Regions from separate parts of the Microbulbifer celer genome, predicted to be linked through region 3. Evidence: predicted binding sites of a transcription regulator. Region 3 holds the regulator's gene; each other region holds the start of a gene.

Region 1 (5,358 bases), 740 kb from region 3:
ACCTGAAGGCCATGCCTGATCGCCCGGTCTGTTGCTGAAAATACGGCTGAATATAAAAGGGAAAAAGTACACCATGAACATTCTTTATATCTGCACCCACAATCGCTGCCGTAGCATCCTGAGTGAAGCCATTACCAATGATATTGGAGGAGGGCGTATTCAGGCTTTCAGCGCCGGCAGCCAGCCCAGTGGTGAAGTACATCCACTGTCGATCCGTTACCTGCAGGAGCGGGGCATTGATACCGCCGGCCTGAAGAGCCAATCCTGGGATGTATTTGAAACGGAGCCGCTGGATGTGGTGGTGACGGTCTGTGACAGCGCGGCCAATGAAAGTTGCCCGATTTGGCTCGGTGAGTCGCTCAAGGTGCACTGGGGGCTGCCGGACCCATCGAAACTGGAAGGCAGTGAAGAAGAAATCGAAGCCGCGTTCTATCGGGTGATGGACACCATCGAGCGCCGGGTGGAAGGCTTGTTGTCGTTGGATTTGGGCAGTCTTTCCCCTGAGCAATTGCGGGCGGAGCTGGAAAAAATCGCCGCGGTGCAATAAACAAAAGGCGCAATAAATAAAAGAGGTGCAATAAGAGTGGGTTTTTTTGAGCGTTTCCTGTCCGTGTGGGTAGGGCTTTGTATTGTCGCCGGTGTGACCCTCGGTGTTGTTTTTCCGGGGCTGTTCCAATGGTTCGCCTCGCTGGAAGTGGCGCACGTCAATATTCCAGTGGCCATTTTTATCTGGCTGATGATCTACCCGATGATGGTGCAGGTGGATTTCACCTCCATCCGCGATATCGGCAAAAAACCCAAGGGGCTGATGCTGACCCTGGTGATGAACTGGCTGATCAAGCCGTTCACCATGGCGGCGCTGGGTTGGCTGTTTTTCCGGGTGATTTTTGCCGACTTGGTAGATCCACAAACAGCCACAGAATATATCGCCGGCATGATCCTGCTGGGTGTTGCGCCCTGTACTGCCATGGTATTTGTCTGGAGTCAGCTGACCCGCGGTGATGCCAACTACACCCTGGTGCAGGTCTCGGTGAACGATGTGATCATGATCTTCGCGTTTGCCCCCATTGCCGCATTTCTACTGGGGGTGAGTGATGTCACCGTGCCCTGGGATACGTTGCTGCTGTCTGTAGTGCTGTATGTGTTGATTCCCCTGATTGCCGGTGTCCTTACGCGACGTGCGCTGGATTCACGCAACGATCATTCCCGACTGAACCATTTTCTGGAAACGGTGAAACCGATTTCCATTGGTGGTTTGCTGGCTACGGTGGTGCTGCTGTTCGGGTTTCAGGCGGAGACCATTCTTGGTAATCCGCTGGCCATTGTGCTGATTGCGATTCCGCTACTGATCCAGACCTACGGTATTTTTGCCGTGTCCTATGGGGCGGCACGGGCGATGAAGCTGCCGCACAATATCGCTGCACCGGGCTGTATGATTGCCACATCCAATTTCTTTGAACTGGCAGTGGCGGTGGCCATTTCACTGTTCGGTCTCAACTCCGGCGCCGCATTGGCGACGGTGGTCGGCGTATTGGTGGAAGTGCCGGTGATGTTGAGTCTGGTGGCCTTTGCCAATCGCACCCGTCACTATTTTGAGGAGTAATGATGTCTCTGGAAGATATGCCAAATATCGATGTAGAAAGCCTGCAGCCGATTGATGGTGAAAAACTGTTTGGTGGTGAGCGTGTGCAGACGCGTCCTAAAATCCTGCTGTTGTACGGATCAGTGAGACAGCGCTCGTTCAGCCGTCTGGCCACTGAAGAGGCTGCCCGTATCCTGGAGTTTTTCGGTGCGGAAACCCGTACCTTCAATCCGTCCGGTCTTCCGTTGCCGGACGACGCCGATGACCAGCATCCGAAGGTGCAGGAGTTGCGCGAACTGGCGCAGTGGTGTGAGGGTATGGTGTGGTGTAGTCCGGAGCGTCACGGTGCCATGACCGCTATCATGAAAGCGCAGATCGACTGGATTCCGCTGGCTCTGCAGGGCGTTCGTCCCACTCAGGGCAAGACATTGGCCGTGATGGAAGTCAGCGGTGGTTCGCAGTCGTTCAACGCGGTGAATCAGATGCGGGTACTGGGCCGTTGGATGCGGATGTTCACTATCCCCAATCAGTCGTCCATTCCCAAAGCCTGGCTGGAGTTCGACGACAACGACCGTCTGAAACCTTCGTCGCTGTATGATCGTGTGGTGGATGTGATGGAAGAGCTGGTGAAGTTCACATTGCTATTGCGGGATCGTAAAGACTATCTGGTGGATCGTTACTCCGAGCGCAAGGAAAGCGCGGAGGCGTTTCGCAAGCGGATTGATCAGCGTTCGATGTGAATGAACGCTTCCTGATTCAAACCTTTGATGCAAGCCTTTAAAACAGGCTCTGCTGATCCCCGGCCCGGGGTGGCAGGGTAAACCGCGCGCAATCCAGATCCAGCTTGCGCTGGTTCAGGCCCAGTTTGCGGCAGTGCACGCGAAAGCGTTGCTGCAGCAACTGGGCAAATACACCGGTACCGCGTTGCCTTTCTCCAAAGCCGCTCTGGTAGTCCTTACCGTCGCGGCTTTGCTGCACGATACTCATCACATGCTCTGCCCGTTGCGGGTAGTGTTCCCTCAGCCACTGTCGAAACAGCGGCGCCACTTCGAATGGCAGGCGTAGCAAAATGTAGGCTGCGTGAATTGCGCCGGCATTGCTGGCAGCACTCAAAATGCCTTCCAGCTCACTGTCATTCAGTGCCGGAATCACTGGTGCAGCCATTACCGCCGTGGGAATGCCCGCGCTGCTCAGGGCCTCAATGGTGCGCAGCCGCGCCGCGGGGCCAGCAGTGCGGGGCTCCAGGCGGCGTTTCAGGTCGTTATCCAGCGTGGTCACACTGATGGCCACGTGGGCCAGATTGTCTTCTGCCATCTCCTGCAGAATCGGCAGGTCGCGTAAAATCAGCTGACTCTTGGTGACGATGGTGATCGGGTGCTGATATCGCTGCAGGGTTTCCAGAATCTGCCGGGTGATCCGCTTGTCTTTTTCCAGCGGTTGATAGGGGTCGGTGTTGGTGCCCAGCGCGATAGGGCTGCACTGATAGCTCTTCTTGCGTAACGCCTGCTCCAGTAATTCCGCCGCATTGGGCTTGTAGAACAGCCGGGTCTCGAAATCGAGCCCGGGGGACAGGTCCATATAAGCGTGGGCGGGGCGGGCATAGCAATAGGTACAACCATGCTCACAGCCTCGGTAAGGGTTGATCGACTGGCTGAAGGGTAGATCCGGAGAGTTGTTGCTGGCGATGATGGACTTCGCTTTTTCCTCGATGGCGATCGTGGGAATGCGCTCGAGAGGCTCCATCTCCGTCAGCCAGCCATCGCTCTCCCGGGTGCTCACCTGATCCACAAAGCGGCCGGCGAGGTTGCTGACGGCACCGCGGCCCTTGTGTCTTTGCGGGGGAGAGTTGGGGTCTTCGTTCGCCACGGAGATAGCCTGTGCATAAGTGTACTGTATTAATGTACAGTTTATGGCGCCGTCGGCGGCTATGCAATATCGCAGCGGAGCACATGCAATGACTGCGAAACCAACAATCACGGAGTGGTTGGGCGGACAGGTGCTGTTCTTCTGGCGTTATGGCGAATGCGCGAGGCTCGATCCCAGATCCTCAGCAAAGCGTTGTGCCTGACCGTCCTGAAGCTCGGATACTGTGACCCGGATTGCTTGAATCGAGTCTTGCACCTCAAAAGCGCTTCCCAGCCGAACCAGCCAGCCTTTTTTGGCGAGATCGTAGGCCACATCTTTCGCGTCCTTGGGCAGCGGCACCCATACATTAAAACCTCCTGTGGAAGGTGACACTTCAATTCCTTTGGCCTGCAGCGCGTTGCATAATTCTTCACGTCGGCGCGCGTACTCGCTGCGCGCCTTGTCGAGTCGCTTGCGAACATCCTCTGAGGACAAGCAGGTGCCAACGAGCGCCTGAAGAATATGACTGACCCACGTCATACCTGGTGCCAGTCGGGTTCGCAGCCGGGCCGCAGTTGCCGGATCGCAGGCCACGAAGGCAAGGCGTAGGTCTGGACCTAAACCTTTGGAAACAGAGCGTACCAGAGCCCAGCGAGCCGTTGTGGCGGGGATGATTGAGTGATACGGCGTCTCAGCCAGCAGGGCAAAGTGGTCATCGACTATGATCAGCACATTCGGATGTGCCGCGAGAATTTCCTTCAATGTATTCGCGCGAAGCTTGGACATGCTGCACCCCGTCGGATTGTGAGCACGGGGCGTGATCAGCACTGCCCGCACGCCCTTGTCCAAAGCCCTTTTTAATGCCTCGGGACACATTCCCTCGTCGTCAATTGCAATACCTACTGCCTGCATACCGGCCAAACGTAGGGCATTGATAGTACCCAGGAAGCAAGGATCTTCCACGGCCACTTGGTCGCCGGGCACCAAGTGTGCAACCGCCAGGCGCTCGATTGCGTCCACGGCGCCATTTGTTAACTCCAACTCGTGATCGGACGGACAATCCAGGTTGAACCAGCTACGTCCCAGCTGGCGCAACTCAGGAAGGATGGTGTCCTCCCCATACAGAAACGGCCTGGGCAGGCCGCCGGCGAGTAACGACTGTGGCTCGGGCAGCCACTGCCGATTAGGGTTGCCGTGGGCGAGATCGATCAATGCTGTTCCGAAACTCAATCCCTCCTGCTCACCTGCCCGGGGCGGCGCGCAGATGGTGGTGCCCAAGCGTCCACGGGTGACGGCAATACCTGCTTTGGCCAAACGCTTGTATGCCGCCGCGACCGTATTGCGGTTCACGTTGAGCGTTTCCGCCAACGCTCGCACGGGCGGCAGTGAATCACCGGGCTGCAGGTTGCCATTCTGCACCAGCGCGCGGATACAGTTGGATATCTCCTGAGCGGTCTTTCCTGCTATCTTCATTTTTGTCCTATGACAATATATATAAAAACATAAGACGATGTTACCCTATGCTCAGATGAAGAAAAATGGTGGCCTCTTCACTGCCATTGACACGAGGACAATCAATCATGTTTTCCGGCCTCAGCGCATTTCCCTTGACTCCCATGAATGAGAGCGGCATTGACGAAGCAGCATTCGTCCGCCTTATCGAGCGCCTGGCTGATGCCAGCGTCGATTCCATCGGCGCCCTGGGGTCGACGGGCAGCTATGCCTATCTCTCGCGAGCCGAACGTGCCCGCGTCGTAAAACTGGCGGTGGAACATGCCGGCAACGTGCCGGTGATAGCCGGCATCGGTGCCTTGCGCACGAGCGATGTGCAGGCCCTGTCAGACGATGCCCAGAAAGCTGGGGCGAGCGCGGTGCTCTTGGCTCCGATGTCGTACCAGCAGCTGTCCGCCGATGAAGTCTTCGGCCTCTAC
Region 2 (5,358 bases), 1.8 Mb from region 3:
GGTGAGTTTTGCACTGTACATGGCCCGCGCCCGGTCGCTCAGGTTGTGCGCTTCGTCGATCAGCAGTCCGCGTTTCCGTCGCCCATCCCGCAGGGTCTGCATCTGCACCAGGGGATCAAACACGTAATTGAAGTCGCATACCACCAGATCGGCCCAGGGCAGCATCTGCAGTGACAGCTCGAAAGGACACAACTGCAGCCGGTCGGCCTCTTTGGCAACCACTTCCGGCGTCAGCAATGGCTGGCCCAGCAGATTTTGCCGGGCCTCCGGCAGACGATCGAAAAAACCGCGGGTGCGCGGGCAGATACCATCTTCATCGCGGCTGCAGAGCCCCAGGTTGCAGGCACAGGTTTTGTCGCGTGCCTGCAGTTCGAGTACCGAAAGCTTGAGCCCGTGAGTGTGCAAACGTGTGGCAGTTTCCCGCACCACCTGACGACCGGAATTTTTCGCGGTGAGGTAAACCAGTTGATCGAGGGAGGTTTCTCCCAGGGCCTTGATCGCGGGAAACAGGGTACTGATGGTTTTACCGATACCGGTGGGGGCCTCGACGACCAGCTCGCCACCATCGCGCAGACAGCGATAGGCGGCCACGGCCAGTGTGCGCTGGCCCGCGCGGTATTGTGCGAAGGGGAATTCCAGCTCGCGGGCAGAAGTGCGCACGGCGTCGCGGTGTGCCTGCCAGTGGCGGTGCCACTGCAGATATGCGCTGAGTGCTGTTGTGGCAAAAGCTTCCAGTTCCGCCCAGCGGAACTCCTGTAGTTCCGGGTAGGTTTTGCGCTCCTTGAGATTGTGCCAGAGCATCTGTAGGGCGACGGTTTCGTCAGCGGAAAACTGTTGTTCGAGCCCGTAGCAAAAGCCGTAGACCTTCAGCTGTGCCCAGTGCAGGTCGCGGGCGGATTCTGTCAGCTTTTGCGGCGGCACATAGGTGGTCTTGATTTCATCCAGCTGTACCGGTCGGTGCAGATCTTTCCGGGGGTGCAGGATATCCACACGGCCGCTCAGGGTCACTCGATATCCATTCTGTGCAATCTCTACCTGCAGACTGTATTCCGCTTCGCTGTCTGCGGGACGCTTTTTCTGCAGCTTCTGATGGGCGCGGATGCCCTCGAGGGCGGTAGGGCCACCGGTTTTTGCCGCAGAGAGATCACCGCAGCGACAGGCGAAAGCCACCAGTTCGCCTACCGAGAGCGCTAATGTTTGTATCGCGGCTGTATCACTCTCGGCGGTTTCCAGTCCGCTCAAGGCTGTTTCCAGTTCGCTCAAGGCTGTTGTTGGGCCGCTCAAGGCTGCCACTCCACATGCAGTACCCGGTGCGGAATTTGATGTTGGGCAAAATAGGTCAGCCAGCGCTGCTGGTTCTGTTGCAGCCGATCGCCGGGGCCCTTGACCTCCACCAGCTCAAAACCGCCAGCGGCGGGAAACAGGATCAGGTCCGGCAGTCCGCTGCGGTGGTGGGCGATGTCACTTAAAAGCCGGCGAAACAGCGCTCGCCAGTGCTCTGTGGAAATACGCTCCAGCGCCAGAGACAGCAAAGATTCCGGCAGCGCTTCCCAGTGGACCAGCGGGTTTGCGATGCCCCATTTTTCGCGGTAGTGCCGCCACACGTACTCATTGAGTTCATCCCTGTCCAGCGCTGCCAGCCGCTGCTCGAAGGCCGCGCGACGCTGTGGATAAAAATCGGGAGTGCGGAAGTCGCTGGGGGCCATTTGAAACGGATTGAAGAAAGCGCCCGGTACCGGCGCGAACAGGATGTCCCAGATAAATAGCCCCAGCACCCCGTTGAACAGGCTGTTTTCCACGTAAAAGCACTGATTGCCGGGCGCCTGATGGACAAGATGGTTGGCGGCGATGGTCTCCACCCGCTCCGGGGTCTGTGGCAGCGCGACAGTTTCCGCGGGGGCGCGGTGACGGCGGGGTGCCATCCAGCCGTCAGTACAGCCGGTCTTTTTGGCCGTGCGGTAACCGAAGCTTTCGGCAAACGCGCGTTCGGCTTCATGGTGTGGCGCAGCGAGAATATCTGCGCACAGCGCCAGCGCGGTGGTGGTATCGCCTGTGGCAACCGCAATCCGCGCCCGGCGCTCGCGGGCGGGAGGGTGGCTGCACTGGCGATACAGGTGATCGGCATCGCCCAGCGCGTCGAGTCGTTCCAGTTGTCGCGCCAGCGTCAGGCGCAGCCGGTCCAGGCGTCGGTGCAGGGTGCTATCGCCTTCAATACCTGCAGGCAGCCGCGCGGCGAGTGTAGTGATCTCGTCCACGCCGGCGGTCAAAGCGCACTCGGCCTCGCGTAAACAGTCGTAATAGCACAGGTGTTGCTCGATCTGCGCGCGGCTCTGGAACGGCAATTGTGCCTGCTCCAGTGGGTACTGTTCGTAGCGGAAGAGGCCCAGATCCCGCAATACATAGTCCGTCAGATCCTGATTCAGGTTGCCGAAAAACAGGAGCTTGAAGGTTTCGAAGTGCTCGGCGGCCTGCACTGCCAGGCACGGCTCCTCGCGTATCAGTGTGCGGCGTATCTGCGCGCAGTCCAGTTCCAGCAGAGCATGTTCGAGGTCCGGGCGCTTGAGGGATTTCGGTAGTGGCTCGGGGCTGCTGGCGAACAACTCGCTTTTGGTAAACAGTGGCAGGATTTCTGCCAGTGGCAGAGAGGGATTGCGCTGCAGCAGTTCGATTGCGATCAGCTCGTCTACCGCTGCCGTGAGATCAGCGATCTCGCTGTAGCGGAGCTTGTGCTGGCGGAACAGGGCACCACGGGATGACGGTACACCCTTGCGGGACAGCAGGCGCACGTAGAGGCGCTGGCTGTCCGGGGTGAGGCCGCGAAACTGGTCGTAAAAGAATCGTTCTGCATCCGACAGCAAGTTTGCATAGCGCGCCATCACAAAGTCCACCAGCGCGTGGAAGTTGCTGAGGTAATAATCCGGTGTCAGTTCGATGGGATCGGCCATGGGAGATTCAAGCGCTTGGGGGTGTACTCACGTGGGCGTCACAGTCGCCCGATGCTGTATGGTTATACAGCAATGGTGGGGCGCAAACAAACCCGTGCGCGACCGCAGAGACACCGGTACATCCATGGCGGTATCTGGTCATGGCGACGGCTTCCCGCTAGGCTGCATCTCTTTCTCCGATTGGCAAAGGGAATGCAGTGTATGCAAGAAATCCGCAGAGTCTGGCGCACCGATAAAGCCGGGGCTATCAGCAACCTGCAGTTGCGGGAAGAACCGTTGCAAACTCTCGCGGAAGAGCATATTCGCATCCAGGTCAAATCCGTCGGTCTCAACTTCGCCGATATTTTTGCCCTCACCGGTCTCTATTCGGCCACGCCCGAGGGCAGCTTTATTCCCGGGCTGGAATTCTCCGGCACTGTCATCGAACTCGGTGACAATGCGCATACGGATTTGCAGATTGGCGACCGCGTTTACGGCTGCACCCGCTTTGGCGGTTATGCCTCGGTGGTGGATGTGCTGCCGCAGCACTGTCGGAAAATCCCGGAGGGCTGGAGCTTTGCCGAAGGGGCTGCTTTCCCCGCACAAAGCCTGACCGCTTACTACGCGCTCAACACCCTGGGTGCGCTGAAGCCCGGACAGGTGGTATTGGTCCAGAGCGCTGCCGGCGGTGTCGGCTTGCAGGCCATGCGCATGGCGGCGCAGATGGGGGCGATCCCCATTGGTACCGTCGGTTCCGAGCACAAGCGTGCGTTTCTTGCCGCGCAAGGCTTTGACCAGGTGATTGTGCGCGACGAGGATTTTCCACAACAATTGAAAGATCAGTTAAACGGGCGGCCGCTGCACCTTGTGCTGGACGGTATCGGCGGAAAGGTTCAAAAACAGTCGTTCGCCGCGCTCGCGCCAACCGGCCGGCTGATCGTTTTTGGCGCTGCGGAATTTACCCCCGGTGACAAGCCCAACTGGTTGAAGGCCGCGTGGCTTTACCTGAAGCGTCCCCGCTATGACGTGATGGATATGATCAGCAGCAACAAATCTGTGCTGGCATTCAACCTGATCTGGTTGTGGCAGGAGCAGATGCTGTTTGATGAATTGCTGGAAGGCTGCGTGCAGCTGGAATTGCCGGCTCCCTTTGTCGGTCATCAGTTTTCGTTTGCGCAGGCCCACGAAGCGATCGCGTTGTTGCGCGGCGGCGGTACTGTGGGCAAGGTGGTTTTAAATATTGAATGACGTAGCCGCAGTCAGAGTTGTTCAAGGTACTGTCGGCCACCCAGTTGCCGCACCTGTCGATTGATGGTCGACGCGCGCTCGCGCACATAGTTGGACGGCTTGCTCACAAACATCCGCCGCGGGCTGGGCAGGACCGCGGCCATCAAACCCGATTGCCAGGGCGTGAGGGATTGCGCGGATATACCAAAGTACTTCCGCGCAGCCGCCTCTGCGCCAAATGTCCCTTCGCCAAATTCGGCAATGTTCAGATACACCTCCAGAATCCGCTGCTTGGGCCACAACAATTCCATCAGCAGGGTAAACCAGGCCTCCAGCCCTTTGCGCACATAGCTGCGACCATTCCACAGAAACAGATTCTTCGCCGTCTGCTGCGTAATCGTGCTCGCCCCGCGGGTGCGTTTACGGCGTTCAGTGAGGGCTTTTTTCAGTGAGTCAAAATCAAACCCGTGATGGTGGGGAAACTTCTGATCCTCGGCGGCAATGACGGCCATCTGCAGGTTGGGTGAAATCCTCTCCAGTGGTTGCCATACCTGCGCCGCGCTGCGGCCAGTCTCACTTTGCCAGTGCTGAATTACCATGGAGGAGGGAGGGTTGATCCAGCGCATTGAAAGTACGAGGACTGCGGTCAATGCGATAAACGCGATAACGGAGCCGATAGTGAATCTGAACAGACGTTTGAGGGCGCGTGACATGGTGATGACAGAGTTTCTGTAGCTCGGGTAAATTGGATGCTGAAGATGGTATCCGGGAGTGAGGCGGTGGGATATCGAGAGGTTTGCAGATTTGATGACGGATTATTGGGGCAGGGCTCCGGTAACTGCATAATCTCCGGCTCGAGCCAGAAGCCCCGGGTTGGGGCGATATACGAAAAAGGCCACCCGATGGGTGGCCTTCTTGTATATGGCCCGCCCCAGAGGATTCGAACCTCTGACCTTCGCCTCCGGAGGGCGACGCTCTATCCAGCTGAGCTAGGGGCGGATTGGGTGACCATTGCGGTCTAAATTGCGCCAAATCAACGGGTTACAAACCCCGGCGCGGACGCGGATTATACAGAAGGGCGGGAACGGGGCAAAGGGAATTGGGGCTCGATCGTGCAGGATTGGTGCACAGCCCTTCGCAGTGGCCGGCGGTATGCTTATAATGCGCGGCTGTTTGGTAGAGGTTTGTGGCGAAATCGCCGGAATCT
Region 3 (5,358 bases):
CGGCGCGCCGTTTATTACTTCCACGCTGCAGCAGGCAGCGAGTAACCGCCTCGGCTTCAGTGTCAAGAAAACCATGATGATGGCCCAGCGGCTGTATGAAGCCGGGTATATCACCTACATGCGTACCGACTCCACCAATCTGAGCGCAGAAGCTGTCAGCGCCGTGCGAGCGTTCATCGGTGAGAACTACGGCGATAAATACCTGCCCGAAGATCCCAACCGCTACAGCAGCAAAGAGGGCGCGCAGGAGGCGCACGAAGCGATTCGTCCTTCGGATGTACGGGTCAAACCGAATACGCTGTCCGGTATGGAGCGCGATGCCGAGCGTCTGTACACCCTGATCTGGCAACAGTTTGTGGCCTGTCAGATGACGCCGGCCCAGTACACGTCCACTTCAGTGGTTGTCTCGGCGGGAGACTTCGAGCTGCGTACCCGCGGGCGCGTGATCCGCTTCGACGGCTTCCTTAAAGTCGCGCCGCCTCCCGGTAAAAAAGATGAAGACCTGGTGTTGCCCGACATCAAGGTCGGCGAAAAGCTGAATCTGAAAAAGCTGGATCCGAAACAGCATTTCACCAAACCGCCGGCGCGTTTCAGTGAGGCGGCATTGGTAAAAGAATTGGAGAAGCGCGGGATTGGCCGACCCTCCACTTATGCATCGATTATCTCCACAATTCAGGACCGCGGGTACGTACGCCTGGAGAATCGTCGTTTCTACGCGGAGAAGATGGGCGATATCGTCACCGACAGGCTCAGCGAGAGCTTCAAAAACCTGATGGATTACGGCTTTACCGCGAACCTCGAAGAGTCCCTCGACCAAGTTGCGGAAGGCGACCGTGGTTGGAAAGATCTGCTCAACGAATTTTTCGCTGACTTTTCCTCGCGATTGGAAGTCGCGCAGGATGCCGACAACGGCATGCGGCGCAATTCCCCTACGGATACCGATATCGAGTGCGCAAAATGCGGTCGGCATATGCAGATCCGAACCGGTTCCACCGGGGTATTCCTCGGCTGCTCTGGTTACGCCCTGCCGCCCAAGGAGCGTTGTACCAACACCATGAACCTGGTGTCGGGGGAAGAGGCGATCGATGCGGACAAAGACGAAGATGCCGAAACCCGGCAGTTGAGGGAAAAGCACCGCTGCCCGAAATGCGGCACCGCGATGGACAGTTACCTGGTAGATGAGCAGCGCAAGCTGCATATCTGCGGTAACAACCCGGATTGCACCGGGTTCGAGGTAGAGAAGGGCACCTTCAAGATCAAGGGCTATGATGGTCCGGTGATCGAGTGCGACAAGTGCGGCCACGATATGCAGCTGAAGTCCGGCCGCTTTGGCAAGTACTTTGGCTGCACCAACGAAGAGTGTAAAAACACGCGCAAGCTGCTTAAGAGCGGCCAGCCTGCGCCGCCCAAAATGGACCCGGTGCCCATGCCGGAGCTGCCTTGCGAGAAAGTGGATGACACCTACATTCTTCGCGATGGTGCGTCCGGGCTGTTCCTGGCGGCGAGTCAATTCCCGAAAAACCGCGAGACTCGTGCGCCGCGCATTAAAGAGCTGCTGCCGCACAAGAACGAAATCGACCCGAAATACAGCTTTCTCTTCTCTGCCCCCGCAGAGGATAACGAAGGTCGGGACACCGTTGTTCGCTTCAGTCGCAAGACGCAAGAGCAGTACGTGCAGTCCGAGGAGGACGGTAAAGCCACGGGCTGGAAAGCGTTCTATCGCGATGGCAAGTGGCAGGTAGAAGCGCCCGCGGCTAAGAAGGCGCCTGCGGCCAAGAAAAAGCCCGCAGCGAAAAAAGCGCCCGCAGCGAAAAAGAAGGCCGCTGCTAAAAAGGCACCCGCCAAGAAGAAAGCGGCCGCTAAAAAAGCACCGGCCAACAAGAGCACCACTACCCGGAAATCCTGATGAGTAACCCCTATACCGGCACAGTGGCTTCCGCGGTGCGCAAAAGCCAGCTGTTGCTGGCTTCTGCCTCAACACTGCAGGAAGCCTCGGGCGCAGGCAATATGCTTGAGCGCCAGGCGCTCATAGAGGGGGCCGTACTGCAGTTGTGGCGGGCATTCAGGGCTTTTCTCGCGGAGCAGTCCCATCAGCTTCAATTGGGTGTAGAGCCGGAAACTGCGCGGGACCTGGGGCGTTACGCCGAGGCCGCCAACAAAGTCAGTGCTGAGGTCACGGAACTGTGCAACCTGGCTGACAATCCTGACAGCTGGGTGGTTGCGCTGCAGTCCGCCTGGCGGGGGTTGTTAATACCCGGGCAATCCCCGCTCACTGCGGCAGGAGCCCAGAGATCGTCAGCGGTTAATCTGATTCCGATGGCGGAACTCAGGGACGATCCGGCAGCAGCGTTGACCGCTGAGTCTGTCCTGGAATGGCAGCAGGCACTCATCGAGCTGGTGACTCGTCAGCGCGCTCAGGGGCAGGAGTGGTGAAACGGCAACGGTCGCCGGCGCGCGACTGATCCCGTTCCCACCCTGTGTTACACTGCGCGCAAATCCCGCTGTAACTGGAGAAGTGAATGTCCACCGAGACCTACGAGATCATCGAGTTGTCCAATGGCGACGTGGCCCTGCGCCGTGCCGGCCACAAGGAAGACCCGTTGGTGCGTATCCAGTTCTCTGAGGAAAGCCTGCATTTTCTGCGCGAGCACAAAATTGCCATCGCTCGTGCCATGCTGGAAGCCGGGATCGAGGCCGTGCAGGATATCGGGGCCCTCGAAGCAGACGCTTTCGAGGAAGACGAGGCGGTAGACGTGACCGAGCACACCATTCACTGAACAGGTTTGACTCACTGAGCAAACTTGGATGTGAAAGCGGCAATTCGCAGTATGTCAGAACCAAAAACAGGGCCATCGGGCCCTGTTTTTGGTTGTGGTGTCAGAGGGAGAATCCGACGTTTAGTGTCTTAGTCCGGCCACATCGTATCAGTCGGCGTGTTGGCGAATCACGCCGACCGCCAATCCTTCGATGGCGAAGTTCTTGTCTCGCATATCCACCTGAATGACGTCAAAATCCTCGTTTTCCGGCAGTAACTGCACCGTTGCCTGATTGCCGCGGCGACGGAAGCGTTTGACCGTTACTTCATCTTCAATCCGCGCAACCACAATCTGGCCGTTGCGAATGTTCTCGGTGCGTTGTACCGCCAGCAGGTCACCGTCGAAAATGCCCGCATCCTTCATGCTCATACCGTGTACGCGCAACAGGTAATCCGCAGGGGGGTGGAAGAACTCTGCGGGAATCTCGCAATATTCCTCGATATTCTCTTCCGCCAGTATCGGGTTCCCCGCGGCAACGCGGCCGACGATGGGTAAGCCGCTCTGGTAGTCGGGAATGCGAATGCCCCGGGAGGCGCCGGCCACCATTTCGATAGCGCCTTTACGGGCCAGTGCCTTGAGGTGCTCTTCCGCCGCATTGGGGGAGCGGAAGCCCAGTTCCTGGGCAATTTCTGCGCGCGTCGGCGGGTACCCGGTGTCATCCAGGTAGGATTTGATCAGCTCGAGTACCTGAGTCTGGCGCGGAGTGAGATTCGTCATGGGCTTTCCTGTTGTCTGTATTTATATACAGTTGCTGGGATTATATACAGATTTGGTGTGTCTGCAATTCTCCAGCTGTATTTTTTACAGCTGCTAGACTTATAGGGGAGTCCCACTCCCAATTTGCACAATAAAAGTGATGATGAATTTGAGAGTGCGGCATATAAAGGAGAAGGCATATGCTGGATGCAAAAATGCCGGAAGCGTGGCGAGTGCTGCGCATTCAATCAGAACTGGTGGATGGTATTGAACGCCTGATCACGTTGAAGGGTGCGGTAACGGTTTTCGGCAGTGCGCGTTTCCAGGAGGAGGCGCCGGAATATCAGGAGGCGATGCACCTCGGAGAGTTGTTGGCCGGAGAGGGCGTGCCCGTGATCACTGGCGGTGGCCCTGGCCTGATGGAAGCGTGTAATCGCGGTGCATTTTCTCAGGCAGGTTCATCCATCGGGCTGAATATCGAGTTACCCTTCGAGCAGATTCCCAACGCCTACCTGGATATCAGTCTGAACTTTCGATATTTCTTTGTCCGCAAGTTCATGTTTGTGAAGCACGCGGTGGGCTTCATCGCACTGCCCGGTGGTTACGGTACCCTGGACGAACTGTTTGAAGCCCTTACACTCGTTCAAACACAAAAGGTGAGGCGATTCCCCATCGTGCTGGTAGGGAAGCGTTACTGGGCAGGATTGAAAGACTGGCTGCTCAATACCGTGCTTGAGTGTGAGTGCATAGACGCCGCCGATCTCGATCTGTTCTATCTGGTGGACACGGTCGACGAGGCTGCCGAAATCATTATCGAGTTCACCCGGGAAAAGAACGGGTAGATTGTTCGATACCTTTCCCTGGTATTTGGCCCCGCTCCTGGCGGGTCGCAGTGACTGATGGTGATAACCAATCTCTAGTGATAGCCCGTCACGTCGACTCGGCCGGCTTAATCGTCGAACTCGTCAGTGCCGGGAAAACTCTCGCCCTCGAGCTTATCGATGGCGCTGCGAGCGGAGTTGAAGATCGGACTGCGATAGCCGGTATCCTCCTCATCCTGCATTTCTTCTGCCACGGTGCCATAGCCGGCGTTCGGGTCCTCCGGTGCGGCGGCGCCAATCACCGGTAACTGCGGCCAGCTGTCGTAGTCGATTTCGCTCAGGGCGCCATCACTGTATTGAATTTCAATCGCTCGGCCGGGTTGATCCAGCGCTACGACTTCAAATACTTCACCGCTTTCAAAGTTCTCAAACCATCCGCCGATTTCCGGTGCAATTCTGGCCATGGGGTTTCTCCTGTATCTTCGGGAGAACGGCTTCCTGTCGCTCATTGTCATCATCTTGAAGTTGTTGAGCGCTCCGTAAGGCAGCGCCTCTGACTGCAATCTAATGTCCCCTGGCGTGGCCCGGTAGTACTTGCGCCATTCCAAAACGCATTGTTGTTGAATGAACGGAGGTGCTTGTAAGGGGGGCGGCTAGGCTCTGGATGTTCCATTCCGTGCCGGCTGTGCTAGTCTCCGGTTTAAACGCTTGTTTAAATTGTTGGTTTGAATGGGTATGAGTCAGCTTGATACCGTCAGCAGGATTCTGGATGCCGCAGAGGTGCTTTTCGCCGAGCGCGGTTTTACCGAGACGTCCCTGCGCACCATTACCAGTACCGCCGGAGTCAATCTCGCAGCGGTGAACTACCATTTTGGTTCGAAAAAGGAGCTGATTCAGGCTGTTTTCGAACGTTTCCTTACGCCTTTTACGGAAAGTCTCAATGCGGAACTGCGCCGTCGTGAGTCGCAGGGTGAGCATCTGAATCTGGATGACCTGCTACAGAGCCTGTATCGGGTTGCGCTGGC
Region 4 (5,358 bases), 740 kb from region 3:
AAGGTAGGTACCGCGCTGGATGATCATCACCCAGGAAATCACCGAGGCCAGCAGGAGCATCAGCATAACCAGCTGTACCAGCAGACTGGCACTGGAAATCAGCCCCCAAAGAGAAAGTTGTTCACCGGCATTCATGTTGTCGACTCACTGCCTTTAATGCTTGATGGATATTGTCCGGAAGTGCGCAGGGTTTGCGGGTGGCATCGCCTACGCAAGCCACTTTGACCGTCCCTTCGCAAATAATTTCATCACCGCGCCATATTTTTTGCTCGAAGGTCACCGCGGCGCGCCCGAGTTTGCCAACCTCGGCACTGGCCTGCAGTTGATCATCCAGTATTGCAGACCGCCGATACTGAACCTCCGCTGAATGCACCACCAGTAGCAACCCCTGGCTGGGCATGGCGGGCTTATCATAGCCCAGCGAGCGAACCAGTTCTGTGCGCGCCCGCTCCATATACTTTAGATAGTTGACGTAATAGACGATACCGCCCGCGTCGGTATCTTCGATATATACCCGGATGGGTATTGTGAAAGGCTCTGACACGCGTTGTCCTTCAGTTGCCAACCGCGAACCCGGTTATTCTTGTTACCAGTGACATCCATCCGCCCGCCTATGTTAGCCGGCGGAGAAGATTATGCTACAGGATGGCGACCAATCCGTCAGGTGCGATCGGGCCTGGGAATGCCAAAATGCTCATACGCCAGTGCCGTCACCACGCGCCCGCGCGGTGTGCGGGCCAGATAGCCCTGCTGGATCAGGTAGGGCTCCAGCACATCCTCAATGGTATCCCGCTCTTCGCTGACTGCGGCCGCGAGGCTGTCTACCCCCACCGGTCCCCCGTCGAACTTCTCGATCATGGTCAGCAGCACACGCCGGTCCAGGTGATCGAAACCGCTGGCATCCACGTTCAGCATATTGAGCGCACGATCGGCGGTTTCTGCGCACACATGGCCATCACTCTTCACCTCGGCGAAGTCCCGCACCCGCCGCAACAGGCGATTGGCGATCCGCGGTGTTCCCCGGGCCCGACGCGCCACTTCCAGCGCACCGCCCTCATCCATCGGTATCCCCATCAGCCCCGCGGAACGGGCGACGATACTGGTGAGGTCCTGCACATTGTAAAACTCCAGCCGCTGCACGATACCGAATCGGTCACGCAGGGGAGAAGTTAGCAGGCCGGCACGGGTGGTGGCGCCGACCAGGGTAAAGGGCGGCAGATCCAACTTGATAGAGCGGGCTGCCGGACCTTCACCGATCATGATGTCCAGCTGATAGTCTTCCATCGCCGGGTAGAGTACCTCTTCCACATGGGGGCTGAGGCGATGGATCTCGTCGATAAACAGTACATCCCCGGGTTCTAGGTTGGTCATGATGGCGGCGAGATCACCAGCCTTCTCCAACACCGGCCCGGAGGTGGTCTTGATGGCCACGCCCATTTCCGAGGCAATGATATTGGCAAGGGTGGTTTTGCCCAGGCCGGGCGGGCCGAAGACCAGAGTGTGGTCGAGCGCTTCCTCGCGCAGTCTGGCGGCCTGGATAAAGATTTCCATCTGCTCGCGCACCACCGGCTGGCCGACGTAGTCGGACAGGGTTTTGGGGCGCACGGCGCGGTCGTACTGCTCTTCCTGGCCGGTGGGGCCCTGGGGTTCGGGTGCTATCAGGCGATCGGCTTCAATCACGGGCGCATCTCAGTAGTTTTCACGGACAGTTACGCGGGCGCCATGCTTTTCAGGGCGAGACGGATCAGGGTGGCGCTGTCGGCGTCGGGCTGTTCTTTGGCGGCGCGGGCGACCATTTTGGTGGCGTCGGTGGGCTTATACCCCAGTGCGGCCAGGGCGCTCTCGGCCTCGCCGCTGTGGTCGACGGTGGGTTCGGCGCCGGCGGACATCAGGGGGATATCGCCCAGGTCGCCGGTCTGCGGCGCCAGCTTACCGCGCAGTTCGATAATCAGGCGCTCGGCGGTTTTCTTGCCGACGCCGGGCACTTTAACCAAGGCACCGACGTTGTCGTCGGCCACGCAGCGGGCCAGTGCGTTGCCGTCGAGTCCAGACAGGATGGCGAGGGCCATTTTGGGGCCGACGCCGTTGACCTTGATCAGGGTTCTGAACAGCTGGCGATCGGATTCTTTGATAAAGCCGAACAGTTGCTGGGAGGTTTCCGAGACTGCCAGATGGGTATGCAGCTGCACGCTGCCCCCCAGTTGTGGCAGTTCAAAGATCGTGGTCATGGGGGCCAGGACTTCGTAGCCGACACCCTGCACATCGACCAACAGTTGCGGGGGCTGGATTGCGGCGAGAGTGCCTGTCAGTCTTCCAATCATTCTTATTCCAGTTTTACCCCGGGCGCTAGGGTCCGGTGGTACGTAAGTTTTTGGTTCCGTGGCGGCACTACTGCCGGTAAAGGTTTGCCAGACACGCCGTGAACCCATCCATGGGGGCTCTTCTGCGAGGTCCCTCTCGCAGAAGGTCTGGCAAACCTTTACCGGCAGCAGCGCCTTCGATTCGCATTGAATACATCTTTCTCGCCACCGGGGTCACCCGGTGAGTGCCAGGCAAACGGTTCTATGATGCGAAGGCTTTGATACCGGGTGCACCTTTGCGGGACCGTCTGCGGCCAGGACGGCCGCAGCCGAGCCCCCAGGGATGGGTTTAGGGGGGGCGCCTAGCTCGTGTCCCGCGAAGGCGCCACCGGTAGCTAAGCCGCCACCGCCCCACCCTACTGCGAGCCCCAAAACCATCAGCCCCAACTATTGCCCAGATCAAGTAACACTCAACCGCCCACGTCGGAACCGCGCCCGGGAACCCGCAGAGGACTGAATCAGCGTCTGCATGGTATGCATATGACAGAGCGCTACCGCCAACGCATCCGCGGCATCTTCCTGGGGGGAAGCGGGCAGCTTGAGCAGGGTTTTGACCATGTGCTGCACCTGCAGCTTGTCCGCCGCGCCATTGCCGACCACGGCCTGCTTGACCTTGCGCGCCTCGTATTCCGCCACCGGCAGATCCGCGTGGGTGCCGGCCACAATCGCCGCCCCCCTCGCCTGCCCCAGCTTCAGCGCCGAACCGGCACTCTTGGCCATAAACACATTCTCGATCGCCATCTGCTGCGGCTGATACTGCTGTGCGATCTGGCTCACCGCATCGAAGATCAGCTTAAGACGCTCCGGCAGCGGGCCGTCGGGGAGCTTGATCACGCCGCTGGCCACATAGGTAGCGTGGGAGCGCTGCACATCGATCACACCGTAACCGGTCTTGCGCGAGCCGGGGTCTATCCCCAGAATTCGGGTCACGGCGGCCTGCCCCCTGTACATTTATACAATTCTTGCGGGAAGTGTCCCAAGGCCGCATCAAAGCGTCAAGGCCGATGAACAGCGGGCACACCACAGATACAGAAATGCCCCGACAGGCGGGGCATTTACTGATCGGGATGCGCCTGCGGCGCATTTGCGGAGCCGGAGCTCCGCGGTCCCGGGATCGATTTCCGGATCAGGCCAGTTCGGCCATGACGTCTTCCGGAATATCCGCGTTGGTGTACACATTCTGTACGTCGTCCAGATCTTCCAGCATATCCACCAGCGCCAACACTTTCTCCGCGCCGTCTTTATCCATCGGGATAGTTGTGGACGGAATCATGGCGATTTCTGCATTGTCGGGCTTGAAACCCGCTTCGGTGAGGGCGTCTTTTACCGCCATATAATCGGTAAATTCGGTGGTCAGCTCAATACTGCCGTCATCGTTGGTTTCAATGTCTTCGGCACCGGCTTCCATCGCCGCTTCCATCAGTGCTTCTTCATCCGCGCCGGGTTCGTAATACATCTGCCCCTTGCGGGAGAACAGGTAAGCCACGGAGCCGTCGGTGCCCAGGTTACCACCGCGCTTGGTGAAGGCATGGCGCACTTCCGCCACCGTGCGGTTGCGGTTGTCGGTCAGACACTCCACCAGTACCGCCACGCCGCCGACGCCATACCCCTCGTAAGTGACCGCTTCGTAATTGTCGCCATCGGCATTGCCGGCGCCACGGGCGATAGCCTTGTCGATGGTGTCTTTTTTCATGTTCGCGCCAAGGGCTTTGTCGATGGTGGCGCGCAGGGCGGGATTATCATCCGGATTGGGGCCGGACTTGGCGGCGACGGTCAGCTCGCGAATGATCTTGGTGAAAATCTTGCCCCGCTTGGCATCCTGGGCCGCTTTGCGGTGCTTGATGTTGGCCCATTTACTATGTCCCGCCATCTATATTTCTCCGGTCTGTCTCCAATTGAGTCTGCTTCGCGTCATTCCGGCCAGTGCAGGCCGGAATGACGGTGAAAAAGCGTTAGCCTACCTGCTCTTCTTTCTGGCGCAGGCGAATGCTCAGCTCGCGCAGCTGCCTGGCGTCCACCGCACCCGGGGCGTCGGTCATAACACAGGCGGCGCTCTGGGTTTTCGGGAAGGCGATGACGTCACGGATAGAATCGCTGTCGGTCATCAGCATCACCAGACGGTCGAGGCCGAAAGCCAGGCCACCGTGGGGCGGCGCACCGTATTTGAGCGCGTCCAGCAGGAAGCCGAACTTCTCGCGCTGCTCTTCTTCGTCGATTCCCAGTACCTGGAACACGGTTTGCTGCATCTCCTGATCGTGAATACGGATGGAACCACCGCCCAGCTCGGTGCCGTTCAGTACCATATCGTAGGCGCGGGACAGAGACTCCAGCGGATTCGCTTTCAGTTCTTCCGGCGAACAGGAAGGCGCGGTGAACGGGTGGTGCAGCGCGGTGAGGCTGCCGTCATCGTTCTCTTCAAACATCGGGAAGTCCACCACCCACAGCGGCGCCCATTCGGCCACGTACAGGTCGAGGTCTTCACCCAGCTTGCAGCGCAGCGCGCCCAAGGCTTCGGAGACGATCTTGGCCTTGTCGGAGCCGAAGAAAATCAGGTCGCCGTTTTCCGCCTGTACGCGATCGAGGATCGCCGCGCGCACGTCATTGGGCAGGAACTTGACGATCGGCGACTGCAGGCCACCTTCCAGGTCGGACTTGTCGTTGACCTTGATGTAGGCCAACCCCTTGGCACCGTAGATGGACACATACTTGGTGTAGTCGTCGATCTGCTTGCGGGTCAGCTTGTCGTTGCCGCCGGGGACTTTCAGGGCGGTGACGCGGCCTTTGGGGTCGTTGGCGGGGCCGGAGAAGACCTTGAAGTCCACCTCGGTCATCAGGTCTTTGATGTCCACCAGCTCCAGCGGGATACGCAGGTCCGGCTTGTCGGAGCCGAACTTGGCCATGGCCTCACTGTACGGCATACGCGGGAACTCGCCCAGCTCGACGCCCTTCAGCTCTTTATACAGCTTGCGGATCATGTCCTCGGTGATGGACATGATGG

Evidence for each region. Region 3 encodes LexA, which represses DNA repair genes until DNA is damaged. Its sites were predicted from a motif close to ACTGTNTNTANANACAGT; they were not measured.
Region 1: the regulator LexA is predicted to act here: its motif matches at 3,472-3,489, upstream of LPW13_RS04615 (PA0069 family radical SAM protein).
Region 2: the regulator LexA is predicted to act here: its motif matches at 2,999-3,016, upstream of LPW13_RS15235 (VRR-NUC domain-containing protein).
Region 4: the regulator LexA is predicted to act here: its motif matches at 3,303-3,320, upstream of ruvC (crossover junction endodeoxyribonuclease RuvC).

Annotation. Positions count from the first base shown of each region.
Region 1 covers NZ_CP087715.1:1,144,127-1,149,484, forward strand. Annotated here, with positions in the region: gene LPW13_RS04595 (metalloregulator ArsR/SmtB family transcription factor) at 1-38, shown strand, start outside; gene LPW13_RS04600 (arsenate reductase ArsC) at 74-547, shown strand; gene arsB (ACR3 family arsenite efflux transporter) at 584-1,603, shown strand; gene arsH (arsenical resistance protein ArsH) at 1,606-2,322, shown strand; gene LPW13_RS04615 (PA0069 family radical SAM protein) at 2,360-3,448, opposite strand; gene ptsJ (MocR-like B6 salvage transcription factor PtsJ) at 3,596-4,900, opposite strand; gene LPW13_RS04625 (dihydrodipicolinate synthase family protein) at 5,008-5,358, shown strand, end outside.
Region 2 covers NZ_CP087715.1:3,667,025-3,672,382, reverse strand. Annotated here, with positions in the region: gene LPW13_RS15240 (ATP-dependent DNA helicase) at 1-1,284, opposite strand, end outside; gene LPW13_RS15235 (VRR-NUC domain-containing protein) at 1,281-2,945, opposite strand; gene LPW13_RS15230 (zinc-binding dehydrogenase) at 3,147-4,172, shown strand; gene mtgA (monofunctional biosynthetic peptidoglycan transglycosylase) at 4,184-4,864, opposite strand; tRNA gene LPW13_RS15220 (tRNA-Arg) at 5,074-5,150, opposite strand.
Region 3 covers NZ_CP087715.1:1,884,484-1,889,841, reverse strand. Annotated here, with positions in the region: gene topA (type I DNA topoisomerase) at 1-1,906, shown strand, start outside; gene LPW13_RS07925 (DUF6586 family protein) at 1,906-2,433, shown strand; gene LPW13_RS07920 (hypothetical protein) at 2,520-2,777, shown strand; gene lexA (transcriptional repressor LexA) at 2,925-3,533, opposite strand; gene LPW13_RS07910 (LOG family protein) at 3,713-4,354, shown strand; gene LPW13_RS07905 (DUF6763 family protein) at 4,462-4,797, opposite strand; gene LPW13_RS07900 (TetR/AcrR family transcriptional regulator) at 5,069-5,358, shown strand, end outside.
Region 4 covers NZ_CP087715.1:2,626,328-2,631,685, forward strand. Annotated here, with positions in the region: gene tolQ (protein TolQ) at 1-135, opposite strand, end outside; gene ybgC (tol-pal system-associated acyl-CoA thioesterase) at 122-544, opposite strand; gene ruvB (Holliday junction branch migration DNA helicase RuvB) at 661-1,680, opposite strand; gene ruvA (Holliday junction branch migration protein RuvA) at 1,710-2,321, opposite strand; gene ruvC (crossover junction endodeoxyribonuclease RuvC) at 2,760-3,290, opposite strand; gene LPW13_RS11050 (YebC/PmpR family DNA-binding transcriptional regulator) at 3,487-4,230, opposite strand; gene aspS (aspartate--tRNA ligase) at 4,313-5,358, opposite strand, start outside.